One region of the Kitasatospora sp. NPDC002965 genome, then DNA from elsewhere that is predicted to be linked to it. Evidence: riboswitches for the same ligand, from Rfam matches in the RefSeq annotation. Region 1 holds a riboswitch; each other region holds the start of a gene.

What was found. A riboswitch is a leader RNA that binds a small molecule or an ion and turns the genes downstream of it on or off. The one in region 1 is predicted to bind cobalamin.
Region 2: another riboswitch for cobalamin. It lies ahead of ABZY91_RS03220 (ribonucleoside-diphosphate reductase subunit alpha); the one in region 1 lies ahead of ABZY91_RS38640 (HoxN/HupN/NixA family nickel/cobalt transporter).
Region 3: another riboswitch for cobalamin. It lies ahead of ABZY91_RS35970 (CoA-acylating methylmalonate-semialdehyde dehydrogenase); the one in region 1 lies ahead of ABZY91_RS38640 (HoxN/HupN/NixA family nickel/cobalt transporter).

The regions. Positions count from the first base shown of each region.
Region 1 covers NZ_JBEXNT010000185.1:1,263-11,347, reverse strand. Annotated here, with positions in the region: gene ABZY91_RS38685 (dihydroorotase) at 1-355, opposite strand, end outside; gene ABZY91_RS38680 (aspartate carbamoyltransferase catalytic subunit) at 352-1,329, opposite strand; gene pyrR (bifunctional pyr operon transcriptional regulator/uracil phosphoribosyltransferase PyrR) at 1,335-1,958, opposite strand; gene ABZY91_RS38670 (transcriptional regulator) at 2,287-2,790, shown strand; gene ABZY91_RS38665 (hypothetical protein) at 3,006-3,965, opposite strand; gene ABZY91_RS38660 (thioesterase family protein) at 4,295-5,140, opposite strand; gene nusB (transcription antitermination factor NusB) at 5,302-5,739, opposite strand; gene efp (elongation factor P) at 5,744-6,307, opposite strand; gene ABZY91_RS38645 (aminopeptidase P family protein) at 6,363-7,469, opposite strand; gene ABZY91_RS38640 (HoxN/HupN/NixA family nickel/cobalt transporter) at 7,588-8,748, opposite strand; cobalamin riboswitch at 8,780-8,970, opposite strand; gene ABZY91_RS38635 (metalloregulator ArsR/SmtB family transcription factor) at 9,052-9,471, shown strand; gene ABZY91_RS38630 (DNA-formamidopyrimidine glycosylase family protein) at 9,588-10,085, opposite strand, start outside.
Region 2 covers NZ_JBEXNT010000004.1:79,948-90,032, forward strand. Annotated here, with positions in the region: gene ABZY91_RS03190 (acyltransferase family protein) at 1-1,417, shown strand, start outside; gene ABZY91_RS03195 (hypothetical protein) at 1,428-2,819, opposite strand; gene ABZY91_RS03200 (glycosyltransferase family 2 protein) at 2,848-4,299, opposite strand; gene ABZY91_RS03205 (hypothetical protein) at 4,373-5,212, opposite strand; gene ABZY91_RS03210 (glycosyl hydrolase) at 5,427-6,899, opposite strand; gene ABZY91_RS03215 (hypothetical protein) at 7,065-8,000, opposite strand; cobalamin riboswitch at 8,507-8,649, shown strand; gene ABZY91_RS03220 (ribonucleoside-diphosphate reductase subunit alpha) at 8,834-10,085, shown strand, end outside.
Region 3 covers NZ_JBEXNT010000148.1:13,455-22,399, forward strand. Annotated here, with positions in the region: gene metE (5-methyltetrahydropteroyltriglutamate--homocysteine S-methyltransferase) at 1-1,390, shown strand, start outside; gene metF (methylenetetrahydrofolate reductase [NAD(P)H]) at 1,454-2,371, opposite strand; gene folP (dihydropteroate synthase) at 2,609-3,445, shown strand; cobalamin riboswitch at 3,740-3,930, shown strand; gene ABZY91_RS35970 (CoA-acylating methylmalonate-semialdehyde dehydrogenase) at 4,139-5,638, shown strand; gene ABZY91_RS35975 (acyl-CoA dehydrogenase family protein) at 5,647-6,789, shown strand; gene ABZY91_RS35980 (enoyl-CoA hydratase/isomerase family protein) at 6,789-7,937, shown strand; gene mmsB (3-hydroxyisobutyrate dehydrogenase) at 7,934-8,821, shown strand; partial or broken gene ABZY91_RS35990 (enoyl-CoA hydratase-related protein) at 8,818-8,945, shown strand, end outside.

The DNA.
Region 1 (10,085 bases):
CCGGCTGCACGTCGCAGTAGCCGGACTCCTGGCCGAGCCGCCAGACCTGCTCGACCACGCCGGCGGTGTCGGCCACCGGGAAGGTGTTGGCCATGGCGTGGACGGCGGTGAAGCCGCCCTTGGCGGCGGCCTGGGTGCCGGTGAGGACGGTCTCGGCGTCCTCGCGGCCGGGCTCCCGCAGGTGGGTGTGCAGATCGACCAGGCCGGGCAGGGCGATCAGCCCGCCGGCGTCGATCTCGATGTCGACCTCGGCGTCGAGGCCGGTGCCGATCGCCTGGACGATGCCGTCGGCGAGGTGGAGGTCCTGCGGGGCACCGCCGAGGATCTGGGCGTTGCGGATCAGGTAGGTGGTCACTGAGCAGTCTCCACGGAGTCGGTGCGGGGGGCGTCGTTGAGGGTGGCTCCGCCGAGCAGCAGGTAGAGCACGGCCATCCGGATGGAGACGCCGTTGGCGACCTGCTCGACGACGGTGCAGCGCGGCGAGTCGGCGACCTCGGCGGTGATCTCCATGCCGCGGACCATCGGGCCGGGGTGCATGACGATGGCGTGCCCGGGCAGCTGGGCCATCCGGGCTCCGTTGAGGCCGTAGCGGCGGCTGTACTCGCGCTCGGTCGGGAAGAAGGCGGCGTTCATCCGCTCGCGCTGCACCCGGAGCATCATCACGGCGTCCGACTTGGGGAGCACGCTCTCCAGGTCGTAGCTGACCTCGCAGGGCCAGTTCTCGATGCCGATCGGCAGCAGCGTCGGCGGGGCGACGAAGGTGACGTGGGCGCCGAGCGTGGTCAGCAGGTGCACGTTGGAGCGGGCGACCCGGCTGTGCAGGATGTCGCCGACGATGGTCACCCGGCGGCCCGCGAGGTCGTGGCCGTGGCCCGGGTTGAGGTGGCGGCGCATGGTGAACGCGTCGAGCAGCGCCTGGGTGGGGTGCTCGTGGGTGCCGTCACCGGCGTTGATCACGCTGCCGTGCAGCCAGTCGGACTGGGCGAGGCGGGCCGGCGCGCCGGAGGCGTGGTGCCGGATGACGACCGCGTCGGCGCCCATGGCCTGCAGGGTGAGCGCGGTGTCCTTGAGGCTCTCGCCCTTGGAGACGGACGAGCCCTTGGCGGAGAAGTTGATGACGTCGGCGGAGAGCCGCTTCTCGGCGGCCTCGAAGGAGGTCTTGGTCCGGGTCGAGTCCTCGAAGAAGAGGTTGACGACCGTCCGGCCGCGGAGCGTGGGCAGCTTCTTGACGGCCCGACCGGAGAGCTGGGCCAGCTCCTCGGCGGTGTCCAGAATGAGCAGCGCGTCGTCGCGGGTGAGATCGGCGGCGGAGACGAGGTGGCGCTTCACGCGGGCTACTCCGGGAGGTGCGGTGCGGACGGCTGGGCGGCCAGGGCCTGCGAGGAGCGGGCCGCGAAGTCGCGGTCCCCGACCAGGACGGCGTCCACGCCGTCGCGGTCGGCGAGCCGCACCTGGACGGCCTCGCGCAGCGAGGTGGGCAGGTTCTTGCCCACGTAGTCGGCGCGGATCGGCAGCTCGCGGTGGCCGCGGTCGACCAGGACGGCGAGCTGGACGGCGCGCGGCCGGCCGATGTCGTTGAGCGCGTCGAGCGCGGCCCGGATGGTGCGGCCGGAGAAGAGCACGTCGTCGACGAGGATGACGAGTCTGCCGTCGATGCCGCCGGGCGGGATCTCGGTGTGCTCCAGGGCGCGGGCGGGCTTCAGCCGCAGGTCGTCCCGGTACATGGTGATGTCCAGGGTGCCGAGCGGGATGTCGCGTCCGGTGATCTGGGCCAGCCGGGTGTGCAGGCGCTTGGCGAGGTGGACGCCCCTGGTGTGGATGCCGAGCAGCACGACGTCCTCGGCGCCCTTGGCGCGTTCGACGATCTCGTGCGCTATCCGGGTGACGACCCGGGCGATGTCCGTGCCGTCCAGCACCTGGTGCGGCGGTCGCGGAGCGGTCTCGTGGTGTGCGGTCATGCCGAAGCGGACCTCCTTCCCCGCCTCACGGGACGGGTCTTAAAGGATGTCTGGAAGGGCCCCGCCGACGTGGCGTGGCCTCGGTTCATCGTATCAGCGCGGCCGCCGGCTAACCGACGGCCATCATTCCGCTTCTCCGGGTTCACGCGCCGGACGCACGGCTGATGCGGGCCATTCGCACGACTGCCCCATTCGGCTTGACGCAACTACCTCACTCTACGTAACCTCACAGTGAGTTACGAGATGGGCGTCGAACCTACCGGTAGCGACGCCGGCAATCGCCCGTGACCCACCACTGAACGCGAAGCAATCTCGTCCGGGGAGATCAATGTCCAGCGACTACGCGAAGCAGCTCGGAGGCAAGCTCCGAGCCATCCGCACTCAGCAGGGGCTCTCCCTGCACGGTGTCGAGGAGAAGTCCCAGGGGCGCTGGAAGGCAGTCGTCGTCGGCTCGTACGAGCGCGGCGACCGTGCGGTCACCGTGCAGCGGCTGGCCGAACTGGCGGAGTTCTACGGGGTCCCGGTGCAGGAGCTGCTGCCCGGCGGGACGCCCGGCGGTGCGGCGGAGCCGCCGCCGCGCCTGGTCCTCGACCTGGAGAGACTGACCCAGGTCCCGTCCGAAAAGGCCGGTCCGCTGCAGCGTTACGCGGCGACCATCCAGAGCCAGCGCGGCGACTACAACGGCAAGGTGCTGTCGATCCGCCAGGACGATCTGCGCACCCTCGCCGTGATCTACGACCAGTCGCCGTCGATCCTCACCGAGCAGCTGATCTCCTGGGGTGTGCTCAACCCCGACGCGCGCCGCGCGGTGCGCGAGGAGGAGGCGGGCTGAGGCTCGCCGCACCGTCTCCCGCCGCCGCGGGAGACCGGAAGTACCCGAAGCAGCGGCCGGGTCAGTACCCAGCAGAAACGTCACGGCGCGGCTCCCCTTCCGGGAGCCGCGCCGCGGCGCGTCCTCGGCGACCCCGCACCGGCCGCCCCGGCTTCCCGCCCCGCCGGCCCGCCGCTCCCCCGGCGGACCTCTCGGCGGACCGCTCGGCAGACCACTCAGCAGACCGTCTCCAGCCGGTAGCCCGGCTCCGCGGCCACCCCGTCCAGCCGGACCGGGCCGCCCGCCGGCGCCCACACCCGGCCCTCGCTCGCCCAGGCCCAGGCCGTCGGCCGGTACTCCCCGCAGGACGCCGCAGAGCCCTGCGCGCCGTGCAGCACGGCCAGGGCCGGCAGCTCGCGGGCCAGCCCCGTGCAGAGCACCGCGCAGAGCAGCTCCAGGTCCTCGTCGTTGATCCGCACCACACCGTCCTCCCACTGGAGGACCCGGGCCGCCGCGGTGAGCCGCCCGCCGGGCGCGTCCACCGCGAGGCGCAGTTCGTAGACCCCGCTGCCGGCGCCGAGCAGCATCCGGCGGAACACCTCGGCGCCGCGCTCGTAGGCCGCCCGCACCACCTCGTCGCGCTCCCCGTACAGCCCGCCGTCGAGCAGGAGGTCGGCATGGCGCAGCGTCAGCCCGTTCTCCCGGGCCCGGACCAGCCGGGGGACGTAGTCGCCGACCAGCTCCTCACCCTGGTAGGCCAGGAGCTGGGTCTGCAGCGGCGGGTTGACGAGGTACCGGTCGCGGGCGGCCGGCTCGGCCGGGTCGAGCCCGTGCAGCAGACAGAAGTCGGCGAAGTCCTGCGGGTGGAACATCCGGGCCCGGACGGTGTCGAAGCGGCGCCGGGCCTCGGCGAGCAGTTCGGCGGTCTCGTGCAGGTACTGCTCGTGGTCCGGGGCGTCGGAGAGCTGCCAGGCGCGGGCCCGCTCGAAGTCGGCCGCGCTGGCCAGTACGCCGATGACGAAGGCCTGGCCTCCGTTGTCGGCCCGGTGCCGGTCGCGTCCCTCGATCCGCTCGTGCCCCTCGGTCCGCTCCGCCCGGTCCGCCCGCTCGGCCCGCTCGTACCGGGAGCGCGCCCGCGGCCGGGGACCGGCGGCGGTGCAGTCGGGGGTGCGGCGGGCGCGGCCGTTGCGGCTCATCGGGACTCCTCGGGCGGGCGGGCGGCGGTCGGGTCGGCGGCGGGGGTCGCCGCCGACCGTTGTCCTCCCCAACCCCGCGTGGCGCACACGTACGGCGTGTCACAGGACTGTAACCGAGGGTGAATCGGGTGTTTGGAGTCACGCACGGTTGTGCGGACGGGCCGTCACGCCCCGCGCATCCGGCTCACGCGCCGTCGCTCGGTCACGCCTCGTACTGGCCCGATCACTCCGGGCTCAGGAGAACCGGCGCACTCGACCGGCCTCGCGCCTGCCTGCCCACTCCGCACGCCGGGCGCTCCGACACGACCGCGCGCCCGTCCCGTGCAGCCTCACGCCTGGCGCGGCACCCGGGCCAACTGGCGGGACTGCGCGACCAGTCGGCCGGCCTCGTCCCAGACCTCGGCGTCCTCCTCGAAGTACCCGCCGGCCAGGTTCCGGGTGGCGTGCACGACCCGCAGCCACCCCGGAACGGGCTTGGCCCGCAGGTGCACGGTCAGTTCGACGGTCGGCGCCCAGCCCGGCATGCCGAGGTCGAAGGTGACCGGCGGCAGCGCGTCGGCGACCAGCAGGAGGAGCAGCGGGTCGGGCTCGCGCCCGTCGGCGAGCCGGAACCATCCCTGGATCCGCCCCTCCCCCGACGGCTGACCGAGCGCCCAGCCGATGGTGGACGGGTCGAGCCGCATGTCGAACCGCTCCAACAGGGCGGCCTGCGCGATGAGTTCCTTGGGCGCGTGCTCGACGCCGACGCACTGGTCCGGCGGCGGCAGCTGGGGCGGCCGGGCGCTGGTGCGCACCTCGCCCTCGATCGCGGCGAGGTCGCCGTGGGTGGCGATCACCCGCAGCCGCTCGACGCCGTCCTGGCTGAGCGAGGCGGTGCCGGTGGAGAGCGAGCGGCCGGTGCGGATCACCTCGGTCCGGACGGTGGCCGGGCCGGGCGTGGAGGCGGAGAGGTAGTAACCGCTGATCGAGACCGGGTCGGCGTGGTCGGCGCTCTCCGGGCGGGAGCCGTGCTCCAGCGCGAGCGCGTGGCCGGCCACCGCGAGAAGCAGTCCGCCGTTGACGCCGCCGCCGATCTGCCAGCCGGCGCCGAGTTCACCGTCGTACCGGCCGGACTCGTCCGGATGCGGGGTCAGCGCGATGCCCTGGTCGAACTCGCTGCGGATCGCCGTGGTCATGGGGGGTGGCCTGCCCTTCGCTGCGGGGTCGCCGACGGGCGTGGGCCGCCGGCGCACCGGGTTACTGGCGAGTAGGGCACCAACATACGCCACCACGGGAGAACGCACGACGGCCGTCGGACCGTTCCCGGTCCGACGGCCGTCGGTGACGTGGGGAGCCGCTACCGGCGGATGCCGGGCTTCAGCTCCATGAAGCGGGCGAGCAGGCCGTTGACGAAGGCCGGGGAGTCGTCCGTGGAGAACTCCTTGGCGATCTCGACCGCCTCGTCCAGGACGACCGCGTCAGGGACGCCGTCCTCCCAGATCAGCTCATACGCGCCGAGCCGCAGGACGTTGCGGTCCACGATCGGCATCCGGTCGAGCGTCCAGCCGACCGAGTACTGCGAGATCAGCTCGTCGATGCGGCGGGCGTACTGGACGTAGCCCTCGACCAGCTCCATCGTGTACTCGCCCACCTGCGGGGTGCCCTCGTCCGGCTTGGGCTCCCGGGCCCGGGCCACCCAGTCGGCGAGGACCGTCAGCGGGTCGACCCCACGGTGGTCGGCCTCGAACAGGATCTGGAAGGCTCGCGTGCGGGCCTTGGTGCGTGCGGACGACACGGACTTACTTCACCCGGCCGAGGTAGCTGCCGTCGCGGGTGTCGACCTTGATCTTCTCGCCGGTGACGATGAAGAGCGGAACGGCGATCTCGGCGCCGGTCTCCAGCGTGGCCGGCTTGGAGCCACCGGTGGAGCGGTCGCCCTGCACGCCCGGCTCGGTGTGCGAGATGAGCAGCTCGACCGAGGCCGGCAGCTCGATGTACAGGGGGGCGCCCTCGTACATGGCGACCAGGGCCTCGAAGCCCTCCAGCAGGTACTTGGAGGCGTCGCCGACGACGGCCGGCTCGACCGGGATCTGGTCGTAGGTGTCCGTGTCCATGAACACGAAGTTCTCGCCGTCCTTGTACGAGAACTGCATGCCACGCTTGTCGACGTTGGCGGTCTCGACCTTGGTACCGGCGTTGAAGGTCTTGTCGACGACCTTGCCCGTCAGGACCTCCTTGAGCTTGGTGCGCACGAAGGCCGGGCCCTTGCCGGGCTTGACGTGCTGGAACTCGACGACGGACCAGAGCTTGCCGCCCTCCAGCTTGAGGACCATGCCGTTCTTGAGATCGTTCGTGGAAGCCACGGGCGCACTTACTCCTGGATATAGCTGTCAAGGAACCAAGGGGTTGCGTCCTGGGTCACAGGGCGAGGAGCTCCTTGGTGGTGATGGTGAGCAGCTCGGGCCCGCCCTCCTCAAGGGGGCGCACCACGAGCGTGTCCTCGATCCGGACGCCTCCCCGGCCCGGGAGGTGGACTCCTGGACCGACGGTGACCGGCACGCGGCTGTCCAGTTTACCCATGTCCGAGGGACCGAGGCGCGGCGCCTCCCGGATCTCCAGACCGATGCCGTGACCGACCGGGCGCGGAGAGGTCTCGGTGTGCCCCGCCGCCTTGAGGATCTCCCGCACGGCCCGGTCGGGCACACACTGCTCGACGCCCGGTCCGAGCGCCTCCCGGCCGGCCCGCTGGGCGCGGAACACCAGCCGGTGCAGCTCCACCTGCCAGGGCGCGGGGGCCGCTCCGATCACGAAGGTCCGGGCCGTCGACACCCCGTACCCGCGGTACCGCGCGCCGAGCACCACGGTCAGGAAGTCGCCCTCCTCCACCCTCCGGTCAGTGGGCTGGTGCGCCTGCTGGCCCGAGTGGCTGCCGGTGCCGACCGAGACCGGGAAGGCCGCCCGGTCCGCGCCGTGGTCGATCATCCGGCGTTCGAGCTCCATCGCCAGGTGCCGCTCGGTCCGGCCGACCAGGATCGACTCCAGCAGCTCGCCGAGCGCCTGGTCGGCGATCTCGGCCGCGATCCGCAGGTCGGCGATCTCGTGCTCGTCCTTCACCACCCGCAGCCGCTCCACCGCCTGGCCCAGGTCGTCGAGCCGCGCCCCCTCGGCCAGTCCCGCCACCGCCCGGTGCCGGGTGACGGTCAGGTCGTGCTCCTCGACCGCCAGCTTTCCCACCCGCAGCCCCGCCACGGAGGCGGCGGCGGCCAGCGCGGTGTCGGCGCCCGCCGCGACCGGCACCTGGGTGACGTCCGGGGCGATCAGGTGCTCCCCCGTGTCGTCCGGCGGCAGGTCGTCCGGCAGTGTCAGCAGCACCTGATCCCGGGTGAGCAGCAGCGTCGCGCCGCACGGCGGGCACCCGGTCAGGTACCGCACGTTCGCCGCCCTGGTGATCAGCGCCGCGTCGGCCCCGGTCGCACTGCAGTGCTCCCGCAACCGCTCCCGCCGGCCCGCGTACGCATCAGACATGGGTCGAGCGTACGAACCCGCACCCCGATCCGCCCGCCGAACGCCCCCACCCGGGCACGCGGACGGCGCCCGCCGGACCCGTGGGGACGTCCGGCGGGCGCCGCCCGGTCCCGCGTGGCTACGAGCCGTCGCCGGCCGGTTCGACGACCGGTCCGGCGGCCGGCACCGGCCGGACCGCCTGCGGGCTCCACTTCCGCTCGACACCCGCCAGCCGCCAGTACGCGATGGCCGCGGCCCAGACCACCACGAACAGCGCGACGATCGCGTAGCCGACGTTGTCCAGCGAGATCTCCGCGACCCAGCCGCTCACCGGGTCGGTGAGGTCGAGCTTCTCGTGCAGCACCCCGACCAGCTCGATCGTCCCGATGATGAACGCCACCGCGATCGACAGCCCGGTGATGGTCAGGTTGTAGTACACCTTCCGCACCGGGTTGGAGAACGCCCACTGGTAGGCGAAGTTCATGAACGTGCCGTCCAGCGTGTCGAACAGGCTCATCCCGGCCGCGAACAGCAGCGGCAGGCAGATGATCGCGTACCAGGGCAGGCCGGAGGCGGCGCCGGAGCCGGCCATCACCATCAGCGACACCTCGGTCGCGGTGTCGAAGCCCAGGCCCAGCACCATGCCGACCGGGAACATCTGCCCCGGCCGGGTGATCGAACGGGTCGCCCGGTTGAGCACCCGGGCCAGGAGGCCCCGCGCGTTCAGGTGCTCCTCCAGCTCGGCCTCGTCGTACCGCCCGGCGCGCATCGAGCGGAACACCTTGAGGATGCCGAACAGCGCGGCCAGGTTGAGCGCGCCGATCAGGTAGAGGAAGACGCCGGAGGCCGAGGTGCCGACCACGCCCAGCCACTGGTGGGTGGTGGACTCGTCGTCCATCAGCGTGCCGGCGAGCTGGGCGCCGCCCGCGACCAGGGCCGCCATCAGCACGACCATCGAGGAGTGCCCGAGGGCGAACCAGAAGCCCACCGAGACCGGCCGCTTGCCGTCCGCCATGAGCTTGCGGGTGGTGTTGTCGATCACCGCGATGTGGTCGGCGTCGAAGGCGTGCCGCATACCGAGGGTGTAGGCGGTGATGCCCAGGCCCACCCCGAAGACCTGGGTTCCGACCTCGTACTTCTCCGGCGCGACCAGGAAGATCAGGGTGCCGAAGGCCACCACGTGCATGGCCAGGATCACGCCCATCAGGCCGGCCGTGCGGAGGGTGTCCGCCCGTCTCCAGCGGAAGGTCGGCAGGGCGGTGGACACTGCGGGATCGGCGGCGGTCTCGGGCAGGGTCATCGTGGGATCACGCTCCAGCACCTCGTGGAAATACTTCGTGAGATGCCGTGGCCGGTCTCCTGGCTTACGGGCTTCCGTACCCGCCTTCCCAGGTGCGCGAGGCACCCAGTGGCGTCGTGGGCACGGACGACTCCCCCGATCACAGTGGCGAGGGCCGCTCCGGACTGGGACCTCTGGGGTCCTCCACCGGTCTTCCCGAGCACCACGGCGGGGATCAACGTAGAGGTCCCCGAACACCCGTGCAAGGCTGCGCACCTGCGCAGGTGTCAAGGATCACAGGTCGCCGGCTGCAAGAATGCGGGCATGCATCTCGTACCGGCCGACCGCGCGGGCCATCGCACCATCGACGGACACCGGGTCTGCGAGGCGATCGCGGCGATCGGCGACACCGGCCACGTCCGCGCCTGGGCCGAGCGGTTCTCCCTGCTCGCCGACCCCGGGCGGCTCTCCCTGCTGCTCGCCCTGCACCGGGCCGGTCCCCTGGCCGTCAGCGACCTGGCGGTCGCCACCGGCATGCGCGACCCGGCCGTCTCGCAGGCACTGCGCCTGCTGCGCACCGCCGCCGTGGTGGCCGGGGAGAAGGACGGACGTGTGGTGCGCTACCGGCTTGTGGACGAGGCCATGCGCCCCCTGCTCGACGAGTGCGCCGGTGACGAGCACGTCGAGTTCCCCGACCACCCGGCCGACGGGGTGGAGCCCGGGAGCGCCGCCGCGGCCGGCTGACCGACCGGCCGGGCAGGGGGGCAACCCCGGGTCGGCACCCCGGGCGACGGCCGGGCGGCACCCGGTCGGCTGCCGGGCGGCTCCGCCCCGGAGCCCCCGTCACCTGCCCGGAACGGCTACGCCCGCTGGCAGGACGGGCACCAGAAGAGGTTCCGCGCCGCGTGCTCCTCGGTCCGGACGTCGGTGCCGCAGACCAGACACGGCATCGCGGCCCGCCGGTACACGTAGACCTCGCCGCCGTGGTCGTCCACGCGCGGCGGGCGGCCCATCGCCTCCGGGGTGTGCTCCGGCCGGACGGTGTCGATCCGGCCCGCGCCGACACCCTCGTGCATCAGCGCGACCAGGTCCGTCCAGATCGCGTCCCACTCGGCGCGGCGAAGGTCGCGGCCGGCCCGGTGCGGGTCGATGCCGTGCCGGAACAGCACCTCGGCGCGGTAGACGTTGCCGACCCCCGCCAGCACCTTCTGGTCCATCAGCAGCGCCGCGACCGTCGTCCGGCTGCCGGATATCCGCCGCCAGGCGAGCTCCGGATCGGCATCGCCCCGCAGGGGGTCGGGGCCGAGCCGGGCGGCGACGGCCGCCTTCTCCGCACCGGTGATCAGCGCGCAGGTGTT
Region 2 (10,085 bases), on a different contig from region 1:
CCAGCGACGCTTCCGGGCGGCCTCCGGACCGGCCGGCACCGCGCTGCTCACCCTGCTGGGCACCGCCACGCTCGGCGGGCTGGTCGCGGCCAGCCTCACCGTCCACGACTACAAGCAGCCGTGGCTCTACCAGGGCGGCCTGGCCGCGGTGGCCGCGCTCTCGGCTGTCCTGGTCGCCTCGCTCTGCCACGACCGCGGCCCGCTGGTCCGGCTGCTCTCGCTGCCGCCGCTGCGGCTCACCGGCACCATCTCGTACAGCCTCTACCTGCTGCACCTGCCGGTCTACTGGATGCTCCAGCGGTTCGTCGACGACATCTCGCCGCCGATGCTGCTGGCGATCGGCGCACCGGCCTCCTGGGTGCTGGCCTGGCTGCTGCACACCGCGACCGAGCGGGTGCGGGTCATGCGCTGGCGGCCGTTCCCGACCGTCCCGATCCTCGCCGCCACCACCGCGGTCGCCACCGTCGGCGCCTGGTACCTGCCGGCCTGGGTCTCGTACGACATGCGCTCCGGCTCGGCGGGCCGGCCGCTGGTGCTCGCGCTGGGCGACTCCTTCTCGCAGGACCTCGCCACCGGCCTGTACCGGCACGGCGACCGCTTCCGGGTGGTCGACGGCGGGATCAGCGGCTGCGGCGTGTTCGGCGCGGAGAGGGTGCGCGGCACCTCGAAGGAGGAGTTCGACACCACCGACGAGTGCCGCGACCGCACCGGGCGCTGGGAGCGGGACCTGGGCCGGACCGGGGCGCAGGCGGTCGTGCTGCACCTCGGCTGGGACGCCGCCGAGCAGTACCTGGACGGCACCTGGCTCAACCCGTGCGACGAGTACTACCGCACCCGGTACGGCACCCAGCTCGCCGAGGCGGTCGGCCTGATCCGGCAGCGCGCGGGCGACGCCAAGGTGCTGCTGATGAACGAGCGGGTCGAGAACGGCGCGATCAACAAGACCTGGGGCACCTGCTACAACCAGCAGGTCGCCGAGTTCGTACGGGGCTCCGCCGGCACCGTCCAACTGCTCGACCTGAACGCCTTCTACTGCCCGGACGGCACCTGCCTCTGGAAGGACCGCGACGGCCACCTGGTCTCCCCCGCCACCGACGGCGTGCACCTGACGCCGGCCGGCATGCGGGTGGTCACGCCGTGGCTGGAGCAGCAGATCTCGGACGCGCTCGCCGGGGTGCGGGCCGACGGGCCCCCGCCCGCGACGCCGCAGGCCACCCAGGGGGGACAACCGGGCACTCCGGCCCCGGCGCCCGCCCAGGCACCCGCCCAGACGGCGTCGCCGGCCGCCACCGGCCAGCCCACGCCCACGCCCACCGGCCAGAGCACGCCGACCGGCCGGGCGACCGGGACGACCCAGCCGCCGGCGGCCGGGAAGCCGTCGACGAGCACGAGCCCGTCCGCCAAGCCCCAGCCCTAGCCGGGTCCTGCTAGGGCTTGCGCGTGGCCTGCGGGCTGCCCGGGGCGGAGCCGCTCGGGGCAGGGCTGCTCGGGGCAGGGCTGCTCGGGGCAGGGCTGCTCGGGGCAGGGCTGCTCGGGGCCGGCGTGGTGGCACCCGGGGCCGGGCTCGCCGTCGTGCCCGGGGCGGCGGGCGCACTCGCGGCGGCGGTGCCGTGGCCCTCGGGGGCCGCGGGCACCTCGTACGTCTGCGCGAAGCAGTCCCGGATCGCCTTCTCCGAGGCCGGCCGCCCGGCGAAGTCCATCCGCGGGGTGTCCTCGGTGGTCGGCAGGGTCGGGTCGATGCCGAAGTACAGCGACCAGAAGTACACCCCGGCGAGCTTCCGCTCCCGGGCGACCTGGCAGACCGCGGTGAACCAGGTCGCCTGCACGGGCTCGTTCAGCTCGCGCCTGGTGTAGAAGTCACCGGGCGTCTTGTACGCGCCCTTCTGCGCCGGGATGCCGACCTCGGTCAGCTTGGTGGTCGGCTGCACGCCCTTGCCGCGCTTGTCCAGCCAGGTGTTCCAGCTGGCCACCAGGTCCGCCGCGGAGGCGTCGTCCCCCGCCGACTTGGCCGGGAAGTAGGCGTCGACGCCGGTCTGCTCCACCGGCACCGGGATCGCGCCCTTGGACCAGTTGTCCCAGTTGGCGTCGTAGGCCAGCTCGCCGCGGAAGGTCTTCCGCGCCTGCTCCACCAGCCCGGCCCAGTGCGGGTCGCTCTCCAGCGAGTTGAACTCGGTGCCGATGGTGAACTCGGCCGCGCCGTGGTCCTGGGCGGTCTTCAGGTACGGCGTCAGGAAGGCGGCGTAGCTGGCGAACCAGGCGTCCCGGTCGGCCGGGGCGATGTTGCCGCGCCAGTTCCCGGTGGTGGTGTACTTGAGCGCCTCCTCGTCCAGGAGCGGCCGGACGGTGGTGCGCAGGCCCGCGCGGTGCGCGGCGTCCAGCAGCAGGGCCAGCCGGTCCGGGCCGGGCGTGGTCGGCCGGGCCGCGACCGCGTTGGCCTTGGCACCCACCGTGTAGTACGGGAACGTCACCGAGAGCGCGTTGGCGTTGAGCCCGACCACGTAGTCGACGATGCGGTCGACCTTGCCCTGGACGAAGCTCTCCGGGTCGTTCGGGTCGTCCAGCCAGTACACCTGGACGCCCCACTCGGGGCTGCCCTCGGTCCACGGCCGGACCACCTTGGGGCCGGTGTCCACGGGCTCCTGCGGCGTGTCCTTCCCGAAGCCCCAGACGCGGCCCTGCTCCTCCGCGACGCCGGCGAAGTGCACTTCGGTCGGCCGCCGGTGGTCGAACTTGACCGGGTGGTCCCCGAACAGGATCGGGACGCCCACGGTGATGCCGAGCACGGCGGTCGGCAGGATGAAGATGACGAAACGTTTCATGGCTCTGGCAGCAGTCCCGTGTGATCCGTCAGGCCGGCTTGGCGATGACGACGAACTTGTTCTCCTCGCGGCGCAGGAACTTGATCAGCCCCCGCAGACCGCCCCAGCCCTCCAGGAAGGAGAAGAGCGGGATGGCCGCGACCACCACGATCGGCTCCCACCACTTGCGCCGGTGGTTCGCCGAAGCGACCACGTTCAGCCGCAGGCCCTCCCAGTACGTCCAGATCACGTAGGCGAAGTTGATCGACCAGACCAGCACCACCGACTGGGTCACCGGCGAGGTGTTCATCGTCCCGGTGAACCACGCGACCAGCAGCACCAGACCGACGTGCTGCAGCGGGCCGAGCACCCAGCTGACCATGCCCATCCCGATGAACAGCCGGAACCGCAGCGGGATGGACTTGTTGAAGCAGAGCGCCACCAGGCCCCAGGCCCAGCGCTCGCGCTGCTTGAGGAAGTCCTTGACCCCGGCCGGCGACGCCCCGTAGCAGCGGCCGTTGAACCAGTCGCTGCGGCCCGGGTAGCGCAGGCAGAAGTTCAGCGCCATCTGGGCGTCCTCGACGATGGTCTTCGGGCCGAAGTCCCAGCCGATGGTGGCCTCGACCGAGGACCGCACCAGCAGCAGCTCGCCGTGCACGCCGGCGATGGGGGTGCCGGTGCCGGTCATCGCGCGGAACCGGGCGATGTCGTCGGCCGGGCGGATCGCGTCGGCGAGCCAGGTGAAGGTGGAGACGGCGTTCTCGCGGGGGTACGTCAGGATGCCCTGCGCCATGTGCTTGGCGTCGTCCCCGGCCCGGCGCTGCCGGTTGATGAACTGGGCCACCGCGGCGGCGGTGTCCGGCCCGACACCGGTGTCGTCGTCCATGTGCAGCACCCAGACGTCGTCCTCGGCCTCGCCCTCGTCGATCCGCAGTTCGTGCGAGTAGTGGTTGGCGCGGGCCTTGAACTTGGTGCCGTTCGGCGTCTCGTACGCCTTCGGGACGGTCACCACCCGGATCAGCGGGTGCCGGGCGGCCAGGTCGTCGATCTTCTCGCCGGCCGCGCAGCCCTCCTCGGTGAGGATGTCCACCCGCATCCACGGGAAGTAGACCGGCAGGTGTTCGACGTACGAGAGGACCGAGCGCTCCAGCGCCGGGTAGGTGTCGTGCCGGCCGATGGTCGGTACCAGCACGATCAGGTAGTCGTCGTCGACCGGCACCGGCGGGGTCATCCGCCCGGCCTTGCGGATCCGGCGGCGCACCATCAGCACGCCCTGGAACCCGATCAGCACGCCGAACACCGGCATGCCCCAGAGGATCGTGATCACCCAGCCGAGCGGGGTCGGGTTGGGCACGTAGGCCCAGGTCGAGAAGCCGAAGATGACCAGGAACGAGAGGTAGAAGGGGACGACCCGGGGCTTCCACGACATCTGCCGGTCGGCGAGCCTGGCCGCCTCGCGGGACGTGGTCAGGACCGTCCGCACCGGTGTTGCTGAGGTCATGGTGAAAGGGGTTCCTCGTCGTCTTCGGCTGAGCGTTCATCCGTCCGGCCCAACGGCCGGAGCATCCAGCAGGCTACCCCGGGTAGGGCGGGGTGTCCTGGGGAGGCCGGACCTGACCGGGCGCCACCGGGCCCGGCGTGACCGGTCCGGGCGCCACCGGCGGGGCCGGCCAGGGCTGCTGAGGGGCCGCCGGACCGGACGCGTACGGCTGGGGCTGGGGCTGGGGCCAGCCGGTCTGGGTCGGCTGCTCGTGCGGGTAGGGCTGGGGGTGCGCCTGCGGGTGGGGCTGCGCCTGCGGATGGGGCTGGGGGTAGGGCTGGGCCTGCGGTGCCCAGGCGGCCGGCGCCTGCTGGGCATGCGGCTGGGCATGCGGCTGGGCGTGCTGCTGGACCGGCCCGCCGAACGGCGGCTGCCCCGGGAACGTCTGCCCGGGGAACGGCGACTGCGCCGCCCACGGGCCGGGCGCCGGCTCCCGGCCGGTCTCCGGCCGCCGCAGCGAGCGGACCAGCAGCAGGACCAGCACCGCCGTCACCAGCACGCCGAGCCCGAAGGTCACCAGCTTCAGCCAGCCCTCGGTCGTCCCGGTGAACCAGCGGCGCTGCGGCTCGTCCAGCAGCGCACCCGTCAGGCTGCGCACCCGGTTGTAGCCCTCGACCAGCGCCACACCGACCGCCACCCCGCGCGCCCAGCCGTGCCCGCGCAGCAACAGGATGCCCGAGACCAGGTACAGCAGGCCGTAGTTGAGGCTGCCGGTCTCGGCGGTCACGGCGTCGCTGCCGTAGTAGAAGATGCCCTTGACGAAGGTGGCGACACCGGCCTGCCAGAAGCAGTTGTACGCCGCCCAGCAGAGCAGGACGGCTCCCCAGGCCACGGCGATGCCACCGGCCGGGCGGTCCGGACGCACCTGTGTCATCTCCCGTACCCCCGCCCGCCGGGTGTCCCCCGGCATCAGCCCGCTCGATTCCGGGCCACAGGATGCCACACGGGTCGACGGCCCGGAATTCCGGGCGGCCCGGGGCCGCCGACTTGTTACCGAAGCCCGCGACCGCAGCCGGTGGCCCGGCCCGGCGCACCGCCGTCCGCCTCCCCGGCCCCGGCACCCGGGCCCCGGCCGCCGCCGACCGGCATCACCGCACGTGCAGGCCGCTCCAGTCCACGTTCGCCCCGAACGCCGCCGAACCGCCGGTGAGCGCCAGGGCGTCGTCGTAGGTGGCCTTGACGTCGGCGTTGGAGTTGCGCGGCTGGTCCGGGGTCAGGTTGTCCGCCGTCAGCGACTGTCCCCAGACCGTCCAGATCGTCCACGGGGTGCGCCGCAGGGTGTCCGGCTGTCGGGAGTTGACCGGGACGGCGAAGGACTCGGCCAGGATCCGCGGCTTGCCGTACCCGGCCAGGCCGTCGTAGTAGCGCTTGGTCCACACCTCGCCGGTGCCGATCGGGCGCGCCGGGCTGCCGCTGTAGTCGTCCACCCCGACCAGGTCCACGTACTGCGCACCCGGGTAGTAGTTCCACGGGTCGACGCCCGGGGCGCCGTCCCAGGAGACCGGCGTCCAGGCGAACAGCAGGTTGTGCAGGCCCCGGGTCTCCACCAGGTAGTGGTAGGTGATCCGCCAGAGCGCCTGGTAGTCGGCCGGCTTCTGGCCGGACCACCAGAAGCCGCGGGCGCAGTCGGCCGCGTTCATCTCGTGGTACGGGCGCAGCAGCACCGGCACGTCGTGGGCGGCGAGGTACTCCAGGTGGTCGGCGAGGAAGGACAGGTCGGTCAGCAGCGCCCGGTACTCGGGGGTGCCGCCGGTGCTGTCCACGACCCGGCCGAACCAGGCCGGGTCGCCGGCCGCGGGCGAGGACGAGCAGAGCACCCGGTCGAAGGACTTGACGTCCGAACCCGGGTACGGCTGGTGGAAGGACATGCCGACCAGGCCGGCCGGGGCGCCGCCGTTGTCGGGCAGCTCGGTGGCGGTGCCGTCGCAGTTCTTCTGGACGCCGGCCGCGCCGTACGTACCGTCCGCCGCACGCGGGTGGCCGGACCAGACGGCGGCCATCAGGTCCACCGCGTCGTCGGTGTACTGCCAGCCGACCGCGCAGGCGGGCCAGCGCCCTTCGGAGTAGGAGCGCGGGTTGCCGACGCCCCAGCCGCTCTGGCCGTACCCGGGGCCGAGGTCGGTCTCGACGAAGCCGGGCAGCTTGCCGGTGATGTCGGCGGCCTTCTTGTAGTAGTAGCCGACCGGCTTGGTGCCCCGGTAGTCGCCGTACTCGGGGTTGTAGCGCTCGTTGTGCCCCTCGATGTGCTGGCCGATCACCGTGCCGCCGGAGCGGCCGGACCGGGCCGTGGCCTCCAGGTCGGCGAGCAGCTGCTGGACGGCCCGGGCGTTCGGCGAGGCCTGCGGATCACGGGCCAGCAGGTCGCGGCCGACCTCGGGGGGCAGGGCGCGGCCGGCGCCGTTGAGGGTGAGTTCGCTGCGTCCGGTCGGCCCGGCGGGGCCGGGCGGCGGCGGGGCGGAGCGGTCGTCCCGGCCGCCGAGCACCAGCGCGCCGGTGGCGAGCACGGCGGCGGACACGGCCAGGGCGGCCGGCTTGCCGTGCAACGGGCGGGGCAGGGCCACGGGGCACTCCTCCGGAGACCGGGGTCGGCCGGGGGGCCCGGCGGCGACGCCCGGGCCGCCACGACCGGACACGCGTACGACTGACAGCCCGCGAGCCTGCCACACTCCCCCGCGTCCCGGCGAGCGGGCACGCGGGGGACGGCCGGCCGGGCCGGCGGCGGGCGGTCAGCCCGCCGGGGCCGCCGGCGGGGCCGCGGGCGTCTTGGCCCGCTGGAGCAGCTGGTTCTTCACGTGCTCGCCGAAGCCCGTGGCGGCCGCGGTCGCGGCGGCGTCCGCGGTGTTGCCGCCCTTGGCGGAACCCTCGACGGTGAAGTAGGCGTAGCGCCCCAGGATGCTCTTGGTGTTGGTGCAGCCCGGAGTGGCGCAGAAGACCGGCGCCCCCGGGGCGGCGGCGCCCTTGAGGTGGCCGACGTAGTTCTTCAGTGCCGTCTCGGCCTGGATCTTGTGGTCGAAGACGGCGACGCCGAGCGTCACCGCGCTGTCGCCGGAGACGTAGGTGGCCCGGAGGACCTGGCGGCAGCCCTGGTCGCCGAGCGCCCGGCCGAGACCGCCGACCGTGGAGTTGCCGTCCCAGCAGGGCGAGTCGAGCGAGACGACGGTCCGGTTCCAGGTGGCGCCGTTGACGGTCACGGTGAGCGCCGAGAAGAGCGCCGCCGCGTCCTGCGGGGCCGGGTCGGTGGAGGCGTCCCAGAGCGGCTTCGACGGGTCGTCGGGGGTCGCGCTCGGGGTGGGGGTCGGCGTCGGGGTGGACGTCGGGGTCGGCTTGGCGGAGCCGGTCGGAGACGGCGCCGGCTGCTGGGTGGCCCCGGTCGCGGTCGACGTGGGCCCGGCGATCGGCTTCTCGTCGCCGTCCTTGCCCAGCAGGAGCAGGCCGCCGGCGACGGCGCCGCCGATGATCAGGACGGCGACGGCCGCACCGATGATCTTCAACCGGGTCTTGCGCCGGTGCTCGGCCGCGTTGCGGTCGGCGAGCGCGGCCCAGTCCGGCTCGGTCTGCTGCGGCGGCGGCAGGTGCTGCGGCTGCGGCTGCGGCTGCGGCTGCGGCTGCGGAGGATGCTGCCAGTGGTGCGAGGGCACCGGCATCGGCGGCTGGGGCTGCACCGGAGGCTGCGGCGCGGGCGGCGGAACAGGCGGCTGAACGGGCGGCGGCACCTGGATCGACTGCGGCGGCTGCGGCGCCGCGGGCGCCGGCGGCCGGGCCGGCGGCGGCGCGGGCGGTCCGTACGACGCCGGAGGCGGTCCGAAGCCGCCCGGTGCCGGCGGCACGGCCTGGCCGCCGGAGGGCTGCTGCCCCGGCGGCACCGGTCCGGGTCCACCCGGCTGCTGGTTCTGTGCGCCCCCCGCACCGGCGGGAGGGGCCGGCTGCTCCCCCGGCGAAGCGGGCTGTCCAGACCACTCCCCGGGCACGCCCGTTCCGTCGCTCATGAGGCGAGATCGTAGGGCATGGCCCTGACCGGCGACCGCCCCGGTCACCATTCCGTTTCCGAATCCTGACAAGCCCCGGGGCGTCCGGAACCCCGGCCCGCGCCCCTTCCCGGCTCCCGCCCCGGTACCAGCGGTCATCGCGCCAACACGCCGCGCTGCACAACATGTGGTGTCGCATCGAGAGAGCACCACTAGATGTATGCTCGACCCTGCTGTCGACGCAGGGGAACCCGGTGCAAGTCCGGGACTGCCCCGCAGCGGTGAGCGGCCGTCTCCCCATGGGAGCCCGCGAGTCCGAGTACCTGCCGACGGTGTGCGAGCGCCTCCCCGCAGAGGCCCCAGCACGAGCACCACCTTCCGGGCCTCGCGGGCGGGCCGGGGACGACACGCCGCGCGACGCCACGGGCGCCCGCGCCGTCCTCCCCTGCCCCGAACGGCCCGGCCCCCCGATCTACCGACGCCGATCGCCGCCAGGAGAGAGCGCCTTGACCACCGCTGCCTCAGTCACCCTGCCCGCCCAGGGTTCCAGCTCCGCCCCCGCCGACCGTACGGTCTCCGACCCCGGTGGCGCGCTCCTCCGAGTGCTGACCGACCGCAGCGTCGACCTCCCCCAGGTGGACCCGGGTCACGTCGCCGCCGCCGCGCTGCGCGGCCGCAACGCCGGCTCGGACTTCGCCGAGCTGCGCGGCCTGGCCATCGACGCCGCCGCGTCGATGATCGCCGAGGACCCGCAGTACTCGAAGCTGGCGGCCCGGCTGCTCGCGCTGGAGATCGTCGACGAGGCGGCGACCCAGGGCGTGGTCTCCTTCTCCACCTCGATCACCGTCGGCCACGCCGAGGGCCTGATCGGCGACACCACCGCCGCGTTCGTCGCCAAGCACACCGAGGCGCTGAACGCCCTGGTCGACCCGGCCGGCGACGACCGCTTCGAGTACTTCGGCCTGCGCACCGTGCAGTCCCGCTACCTGCTGCGTCACCCGATCACCCGCAAGGTCGTCGAGACCCCTCAGCACTTCCTGCTCCGCGTCGCCTGTGGCCTGGCGGTCGGCGACAACGAGCAGTCGGTGCGCGAGGTGGCCGAGCTGTACCGCCTGATGAGCCGGCTGGAGTACCTGACCTCCTCGCCGACCCTCTTCAACTCCGGCACCCGGCACCCGCAGATGTCCAGCTGCTACCTGCTGGACTCGCCGCTGGACAACCTGGACTCGATCTACTCGCGGTACGCCCAGATCGCCCGCCTCTCCAAGCACGCCGGCGGCATCGGCCTCTCCTACTCGCGGATCCGCTCGCGCGGCTCGCTGATCCGGGGCACCAACGGCAAGTCGAACGGCATCGTCCCGTTCCTGCGCACCCTCGACTCCTCGGTCGCCGCCGTCAACCAGGGCGGCCGTCGCAAGGGCGCGGCCTGCGTCTACCTGGAGACCTGGCACGCGGACATCGAGGAGTTCCTGGAGCTCCGCGACAACACCGGTGAGGAGGCGCGCCGCACCCACAACCTCAACCTCGCGCACTGGATCCCCGACGAGTTCATGCGCCGGGTCAACGCCAACGCCGACTGGTCGCTGTTCTCCCCGGCCGACGTCCCCGAGCTGGTCGACCTGTGGGGCGCCGACTTCGACGAGGCCTACCTCAAGGCCGAGCTGGCCGGCAAGGCCGTCCGCACCATCCCCGCGCAGACCCTGTACTCCCGGATGATGCGCACCCTCGCGCAGACCGGCAACGGCTGGATGACCTTCAAGGACGCGTCCAACCGCGCCGCCA
Region 3 (8,945 bases), on a different contig from region 1:
CAACGACCTGGAGAGGTCGCTCTCCACCCTGGCCACCCTGCTCGGGCTGGCCGGCACCGTCGACGTGGCCGCGTCGTGCTCGCTGCTGCACGTCCCGCTGGACTCCGCCGCCGAGCGCGACCTCGACCCGCAGATCGCCCGGTGGCTCGCCTTCGCGCGGCAGAAGGCCAACGAGGTCGCCCTGCTCGCCCGCGGCCTGCGCGAGGGCACCGGCGCGATCACCGCCGAACTCGCCGCCAACCGCGCCGACCTGGCGTCCCGCGCCAACTCCCCGATCACCCGTGACCCCGCCGTGCGGGCCCGCACCGCGGCCGTCACCGAGGCGGACGCCCGCCGGGCCCAGGCCTACCCGGAGCGCGCCGAGGCCCAGCGCACCCGCCTCGGCCTGCCGCTGCTGCCGACCACCACGATCGGGTCGTTCCCGCAGACCTCCGAACTGCGGGTGGCCCGGGCCGACCTCACCGCCGGGCGGATCGACCCGGCCGCGTACCGGGAGCGCATCCGGACCGAGGTGCGGGAGGTGATCGCCTTCCAGGAGAAGGCCGGCCTGGACGTCCTGGTGCACGGCGAGCCCGAGCGCAACGACATGGTCCAGTACTTCGCCGAGCAGCTCACCGGCTACCTCGCCACCCGGCACGGCTGGGTGCAGTCCTACGGCACCCGGTACGTCCGCCCGCCGGTGCTGGCCGGTGACATCTCGCGCCCGCACCCGATGACCGTCGACTGGTTCCGCTACGCGCAGGACCTGACGGACCGTCCGGTGAAGGGCATGCTCACCGGGCCGGTCACCATGCTCGCCTGGTCCTTCGTCCGGGACGACCAGCCGCTCGCCGACACGGCCTTCCAGGTCGCCCTCGCCCTGCGCGACGAGGTCACCGACCTGGAGGCCGCCGGCGCGGTCGTCGTGCAGGTCGACGAACCGGCGCTGCGCGAGACGCTCCCGCTGCGCTCCGCCGACCGCCCGGCCTACCTGGACTGGGCCACGGTCGCCTTCCGCCTCGCGACCTCGGGCGTGCGGGTCGACACCCAGATCCACACCCACATGTGCTACGCCGAGTTCGGCGCGATCATGACGGCCATCGACGAGCTGGACGCCGACGTGATCTCGCTGGAGGCGGCCCGTTCGCACATGGAGGTCGCCGGTGAGCTGGCCGCGGCCGGCTACCCGCGCGAGGTCGGGCCGGGCGTGTGGGACATCCACTCCCCGCGTGTGCCGAGCGCCGACGAGGCGGTGGAACTGCTGCGTGCCGGGCTCGCGGCGATTCCGGCCGAGCGGCTCTGGGTCAACCCCGACTGCGGACTGAAGACCCGCGGTTGGACCGAGACCCGGGCCTCGCTGGAGAGCCTCGTCACCGCCGCCCGTCGCCTGCGGGACGACCTGGCCGGCTGAGCCGGGCGGGGAGGCCCGGGGCGGGCGCGGCACTCCGGCCGCGCCCGCCCCCGGCGGTGTCCCTCAGCCGGATTCGGGCAGGCCGAGGTTCTGGTAGATCTCCGTCGTGACCGTGGAGAAGTTCATGGTCATGAAATGCAGGCCGGGGGCGCCCTCGGCCAGGAGACTGCGGCACATTTCGGTGGCGTACTCGATTCCGACGGCGCGCACCGCGGCGGGATCGTGCCGCTCGCCGAGCATCCGCTCGGCGAGATGCGCCGGAATGGCCGCGGTGCTGAGGGTGGGAATGCGTTCGAGTGACCGGATGGTGGTCACCGGCATGATCTCCGGAATGATCGGAACGGAGCATCCGGCCTTCAGGAGGCGGTCCCGGAATCTCAGGTAATTCTCCACGTCGAAGAACATCTGGGTGATCGCGTAGTCGGCGCCGGCTCGGCATTTCTCGATGAAGAAACGGATCTCGGAATCCCAGTCCGGGGAGCGGGGGTGCATCTCCGGGAAGGCCGCGACACCCACGCAGAAGTCGCCGGACTCCTTGATCAGCCGCACCAGGTCGGCGGCGTACGCCACGCCTGCGGGGTGGCGGACCCAGGGGCCGAGCGGGTCGCCGGGCGGATCGCCCCGCAGGGCCAGGATGTTGCGGACCCCCTGGTCGGCGTAGTGCCCGAGGATGTTCCGCAGCTCCGCGACGCTGTGGTCGACGGCCGTCAGGTGGGCCGTCGGCGTCAGGGTGGTCTCCTGCGCGATCCGCCCGGTGACGTTCACCGTGCGCTCCCGGGTGGACCCGCCGGCACCGTACGTCACCGACACGAAGGTGGGTGCCAGAGCCTCCAGCCTGCGGATCGCGTTCCACAGGCCGGCCTCCGCCGCGGCGCTGCGCGGTGGCATGAACTCGAAGGAGAAGGAACGCCGCCCGGTCGCCAGGAGTTCGCGGACGGATGCCGCGTGATCGGTTCGTCTGGAAGGGATTCCGAGTGTCATGGGAGGAGGCTATCCAGAGCGGTGGGATCGCACACGCGTCCGTCCACCCTGTGATACGAGATTTCTCACGCATACGTCCGGAGGGGCCTGTTCCGGTGTTTTCCACCGACGGTTCCCCGCGGATTCCCGGCCCGTCGGGAACAAGTCCGGCGCGGCCTCGCAGAAAGGCACCATAGGCGCATGGAGAGACGTTCGCACGGGCTTCCGGGAATACCCGAATGGGACCGGTGTGCGGTGATGGGAATCGTGAACGTGACACCGGACTCGTTCTCGGACGGGGGGCGCTGGTCGGACCCGGGCCGGGCGGTCGACCGGGGCCTGATGCTGGCCGCGCACGGGGCGGACCTGGTCGACGTCGGCGGCGAGTCGACCCGGCCCGGCGCCGAGCGGGTGCCGGAGGAGGAGGAACTGCGGCGGGTCCTGCCGGTGATCCGCGCCCTCTCCGCCGCCGGTGTGCTGGTGAGCGTGGACACCATGCGGGCCTCCGTGGCCGAGGCGGCGGTGGACGCCGGGGCCCGGCTCGTCAACGACGTCAGCGGAGGGCGGGCCGACCCCGCGATGGCGTCGGTGGTCGCCCGGACGGGTGTGCCGTTCGTGGTGATGCACTGGCGCGGCCAGTCCGGGCGGATGGACGAACTGGCCCACTACGACGACGTGGTCGCCGAGGTGATCGGTGAGGTGGGGCGACAGCTCGACGCGGTGGTGGCGGCCGGCGTCGACCCGTCCCGTGTGATCGTGGATCCGGGGCTCGGGTTCGCGAAGCGCCGGGAGGACGACTGGGCGCTGCTCGCGGCGCTGGACGCCTGGGGCGTGCTGGGCCGCCCGCTCCTGGTGGCGGCCTCGCGGAAGCGGTTCCTGGGGGAGCTGCTGGCGGATCCCGGCACCGGAGCGCCCCGCCCCGCGCGGGAGCGCGACGCCGCCACGGCGGCCGTCGGCGTGCTGGCCGCCGCCCAGGGCGCGTGGGCGGTGCGGGTGCACGAGGTGCAGGCCACGGCGGACGCCGTCCGGGTGGAGGCGGCCCTGCGCCGCCGGGGCGCGCAGCCGGCCGGGGCCTCGCCGCGGCGCGGCGGGTAGGTGCCGGGCGCCGAATCCCTGCCCGCCTGCGGATGCCTTCAGCGGAGGCTCCGCGGCGGAGAGAGCTGCTCCCGTGGCACGCCCCGCCGGGCGGAAGGATCGCCCTGCACGGCAGCTGCCGCGAGGCCGTCACGAGGGTTGCGGAGCTCGGCGACTCCGGCGCCGGTCCGGTGCTGCGACCGGCCCAACCGCACGACGAGGTGAGGGACTTCTTCCACGCGGACCACAACCACGTCGCCGCGCCGGAGGAGGTCGCGGAACGGACGGCGGCGGCGAGGGATGCCCTGGACTTACTAGGACGTCCAACTATATGGTCGTGGACAAGGCCCGCAGTGCAGGGAAGCCGGTGTGAATCCGGCACGGTCCCGCCACTGTGACCGGGGAGTGCGTCGCCGCAGTACCAGCCACTGGCAGCCAGCCGGGAAGGCCGGGCGACGCGCGCTGATCCGGGAGTCAGGATACCGACTGCGGGTGTTCCGTGTTGTCCACGAGGATGGAGCAAACACGCATGGCACCGGTCCGCGCCCTTCCCGACCCTGGTGATCCTGCGACGGCTGCGGCACACCCGTCTCCCTGACGGCTCGCCGCGCCCGGCGACGGCCCGACGCGTGCGCTCACCCGAGCGCGGCGCGGGCGTCCGTCGTGCGCCCTTCCCTCGGATCTTCCCGACACCCTGACGAGAGCAGGTCTGTGATGGTCCGTGAACTCACCCACTTCATCGGCGGCAAGCACGTCCCCGGGACCTCCGGGGACTTCGGCGACGTCTACGACCCGAACACCGGCACGGTCCAGGCCCGGGTCCCGCTCGCGGGCCGCGCGGAGACCGAGGCGGCGATCGCCGACGCCGAGCGCGCCCAGTCCGAGTGGGCCGCCTGGAACCCCCAGCGCCGCGCCCGCGTGCTGCTGCGCTTCCTCCAGCTCGTCGAGGCCGAACGCGAGCCGCTGGCCCGCCTGCTCTCGGCCGAGCACGGCAAGACCGTCGCCGACGCCCACGGTGACCTCCAGCGCGGGCTGGAGGTGGTGGAGTTCGCGGCGGGCATCCCGCACCTGCTGAAGGGCGAGTTCACCGACAGCGCCGGCACCGGCATCGACGTGTACTCGATGCGCCAGCCGCTCGGAGTGGTCGCCGGCATCACCCCGTTCAACTTCCCGGCGATGATCCCGCTGTGGAAGGCGGCGCCCGCCCTGGCCTGCGGCAACGCCTTCATCCTCAAGCCCTCCGAGCGGGACCCGTCGGTGCCGCTGCGGCTGGCCGAGCTGTTCCTGGAGGCGGGCCTGCCGCCGGGCGTCCTGAACGTCGTCAACGGGGGCAAGGAGGCCGTGGACACGCTGCTGGAGGACCCCCGGGTCCAGGCGCTCGGGTTCGTGGGTTCCACCCCGATCGCCCAGTACGTGTACGCGACGGCCGCCGCCCACGGGAAGCGCGCCCAGTGCTTCGGCGGCGCCAAGAACCACATGATCGTGATGCCGGACGCCGACCTCGACCAGGCCGCGGACGCCCTGATCGGCGCCGGCTACGGCTCCGCCGGCGAGCGCTGCATGGCCGTCTCGGTCGCCGTGTCGGTGGGCGAGGAGACCGCGGACGCCCTCGTCGCCAAGCTCACCGAGCGGATCGCCGCACTCAGGGTCGGCGCCTCCGACGACCCCGAGGCCGACTTCGGGCCGCTCGTCGGCCGCGACGCGCTGGACCGGGTCCGCGGCTTCCTCGACCTCGGTGTCCGGGAGGGCGCCGAACTGGTCGTCGACGGCCGCGACCTGACCGTGCCGGGGTACGAGGGCGGCTACTTCCTGGGCGCCACCCTCTTCGACCGCGTCACCCCCGCGATGCGGATCTACCGCGAGGAGATCTTCGGCCCGGTCCTGTGCGTGGTCCGCGCGGCGGACTACGCCGAGGCGCTGCGCCTGCCGAGCGAGCACGAGTTCGGCAACGGGGTGTCGATCTTCACCCGGGACGGCGACACCGCCCGCGACTTCACCCGCCGCGTCAACACGGGCATGATCGGCGTCAACGTGCCGATCCCGGTGCCGGTCGCCTACCACACCTTCGGCGGCTGGAAGCGGTCCGGCTTCGGTGACCTCAACCAGCACGGCCCGGACTCGATCCGCTTCTACACCCGCACCAAGACCGTGACCTCGCGCTGGCCCTCCGGGGTCAAGGAGGGCGCGAGCTTCACCATCCCGACGATGGGCTGAGGCGCGCCGTGCACACGCATCTGACCGACGACCAGCTCGCGATCGTCGAGGCCACCGGCGACTTCGCCCGCGAGCACCTCGCCCCGCACGCCGTGGCGTGGGACCAGGCCAAGCACTTCCCCGTCGACGTGCTGCGCAAGGCCGCGGGCCTCGGCCTCGGCGGCGTGTACGTGCGGGAGGAGTCGGGCGGCTCCGGGCTGGGCCGCCAGGACGGCGTGCTCGTCTTCGAGGCGCTGGCGACCGGCTGCCCGTCGATCGCCGGGTACCTGTCCATCCACAACATGGTCGCGTGGATGATCGACCGCTACGGCAGCCCGGGCCAGCGCGCCCGACTGCTGCCGGGACTCTGCTCGACGGAGGCCCTGGCCAGCTACTGCCTCACCGAGCCGGGCGCGGGCTCGGACGCCGCCGCGCTGACCACCCGGGCCCGGCGCGACGGCGACCACTACGTCCTCGACGGCGTCAAGCAGTTCGTCTCCGGCGCCGGAACCTCGCAGGTCTACGTCGTGATGGCCCGCACCGGCGCCCCGGGCGCCGGCGGGATCTCCGCGTTCCTCGTCGAACGGGACGACCCCGGCGTCTCGTTCGGTCCGAACGAGCGGAAGATGGGCTGGAACGCCCAGCCGACCCGGCAGGTGCTCCTGGACGGCGTCCGGCTGCCCGCCGACCGGCTCCTCGGGGCCGAGGGCGAGGGCTTCCGGATCGCCATGAACGGGCTGAACGGGGGCCGGATCGGCATCGCGGCGTGCTCGCTCGGCGGCGCGCAGAACGCGTTGGAGCGGGCCACCCGCTACCTCTCGGACCGGGAGGCGTTCGGCGCCCGGCTGCTGCACGCCCAGGCCCTGCAGTTCCGGCTGGCCGACATGGCGACGGAGCTGGAGGCGGCCAGGTCGCTGCTCTGGCGGGCCGCCGCGGCGCTGGACCGGGGGGACCCCCGGGCGCCGGAGCTGTGCGCGATGGCCAAGCGGTACGCCACCGACACCGGCTTCGAGGTCGCCAACGCCGCACTCCAACTGCACGGCGGCTACGGCTACCTCGCCGAGTACGGCATCGAGAAGATCGTCCGCGACCTGCGGGTGCACCAGATCCTGGAAGGGACCAACGAGATCATGCGCGTCATCGTCGCCCGCGGACTGACGGGAGCCGCCTGATGGCCGGCAACACCGCAGCGGGTAACGCCACAGCGGGTAACGCCACAGCCGGGCACGCCGCGGCCGGCAGCACCGTGTCCGGGCGCACCGTCGACGAGGTCCTCGTCCAGCGGGAGGGCCGGTCCGGCCTGATCGTCCTCAACCGGCCCGCCGCGCTGAACGCCCTCACCCACGCCATGGTGCGGCGGATCGACGCCGCACTGGACACGTGGGAGCGCGACGACCGGGTCGAGACCGTCGTCATCACCGGCGCCGGCGACCGCGCCTTCTGCGCCGGGGGCGACATCGTCGCCATCCACCGCGCCGCCACCGGCGGTGACCCGGCGGCCGTCGAGGAGTTCTGGCGCGACGAGTACCGGCTCAACGCCAGGATCGCCCGCTTCCCGAAGCCGTACGTCGCCGTCATGAGCGGCATCGTGATGGGCGGCGGAGTCGGCGTGTCCGCCCACGGCAGCGTCCGGATCGTCACCGGGACGACCCGGGTCGCGATGCCGGAGGCCGGCATCGGCTTCGTGCCGGACGTCGGCGGCACCTACCTGCTCTCGCTGGCCCCCGGCGAGCTGGGCACCCACCTCGCCCTCACCGCGGGCTCGGCGGGCGCAGGCGACGCCCTGCTCTGCGGCCTGGCCGACCACTTCGTCCCCACCGAGCGGCTGCCCGCGCTCCTCGACGACCTCGCCGAACTTCCCGTGCACGAGGCGCTCGTCCGGCACGTCGCCCCCGCACCGCCCGCCCCGCTGGAGCGGCAGCGCGAGTGGATCGACAGCTGCTACGCGGCGGGCACCGTCGAGGAGATCCTCGGCCGGCTCCGCGACAGCGGGGAGCCCGAGGCCGGGAAGGCCGCCGAGCGGATCACCGCCAACTCGCCCACCGCGGTGAAGGCGACCCTCGCCGCGCTGCGCCGCGCCCGGTCCCTCGGCCCGCTGGAGGCCGTCCTCGACCAGGAGTACCGCACCTCCTGCGCCGCCCTCGACACACCCGACCTCGCCGAGGGCATCCGTGCCCAGGTGATCGACAAGGACCGCACGCCGCGCTGGAGCCCGGCCACGCTGGACGCCGTCGCCCCCGCCGCCGTGGCACGCTACTTCGCCCAGCTCGGCGAGCGGGAACTCGGCCTCGCCACCACGAAACCCCTGGAGCGCTGGTGACCCACGACATCGGATTCGTCGGACTCGGCAACATGGGCGGCCCGATGGCCGCCAACCTGGCCAGGGCAGGGCACCGGGTCGTCGGCTACGACCTCGTGCCGGAGGCCCTGCGGCAGGCGGAGGCGGCCGGCGTCCGGCCGGCGGAGTCCGCGGCCGACGCCGCCGGCGGCGCGGACGTGGTGATCACCATGCTGCCGGCCGGACGCCACGTCCTGGCCGCCTACGAGGAGTTGCTGCCCGCCGCCCGTCCGGGCACGCTCTTCGTCGACAGCTCCACCATCGACGTCGCGGACGCCCGGGCCGCGCACGACCTCGCCGTGCGGGCCGGCGGCCGGGCGGTCGACGCGCCGGTGTCCGGAGGAGTGCCGGGCGCGACCGCCGGGACCCTCACCTTCATGGTGGGAGCGGCGGAGGCGGACTTCGACGCGGTCCGGCCGGTGCTGGACGCGATGGGCGGCAAGGTCGTGCACTGCGGGCCGTCGGGCGCCGGGCAGGCCGCGAAGATCTGCAACAACATGATCCTCGGCATCTCGATGATCGCCGTCGGCGAGGCCTTCGTCCTCGGCGAGAGTCTCGGCCTGAGCCACCAGGCGCTGTTCGACGTCGCCTCCACCGCCTCCGGGCAGTGCTGGGCGCTGACCGCCAACTGCCCCGTCCCCGGCCCGGTGCCGTCCAGTCCGGCGAACCGCGACTACCGCGCGGGGTTCGCGGCGGCCTTGATGGCCAAGGACCTCGGGCTGGCCGCCGGCGCGGCGCGGGCCGCCGGTCTGCCCACCGAACTCGGCCTGAAGGCAGCCGAGTTGTACGCGAAATTCGCCGCCGACGAGGGTGCCGGACTGGACTTCTCGGCGATCATCACCACCCTGGGGGGGAGCGCGCAGTGACCGCGTACGAGACGATTCTGGCGGAGCGCAAGGGCCGGGTCGGGCTGATCACGCTCGACCGGCCGAAGGCGCTCAACGCGCTCAACACGCAGCTCATGAACGAGGTCGTCGCCGCGGCGAGGGA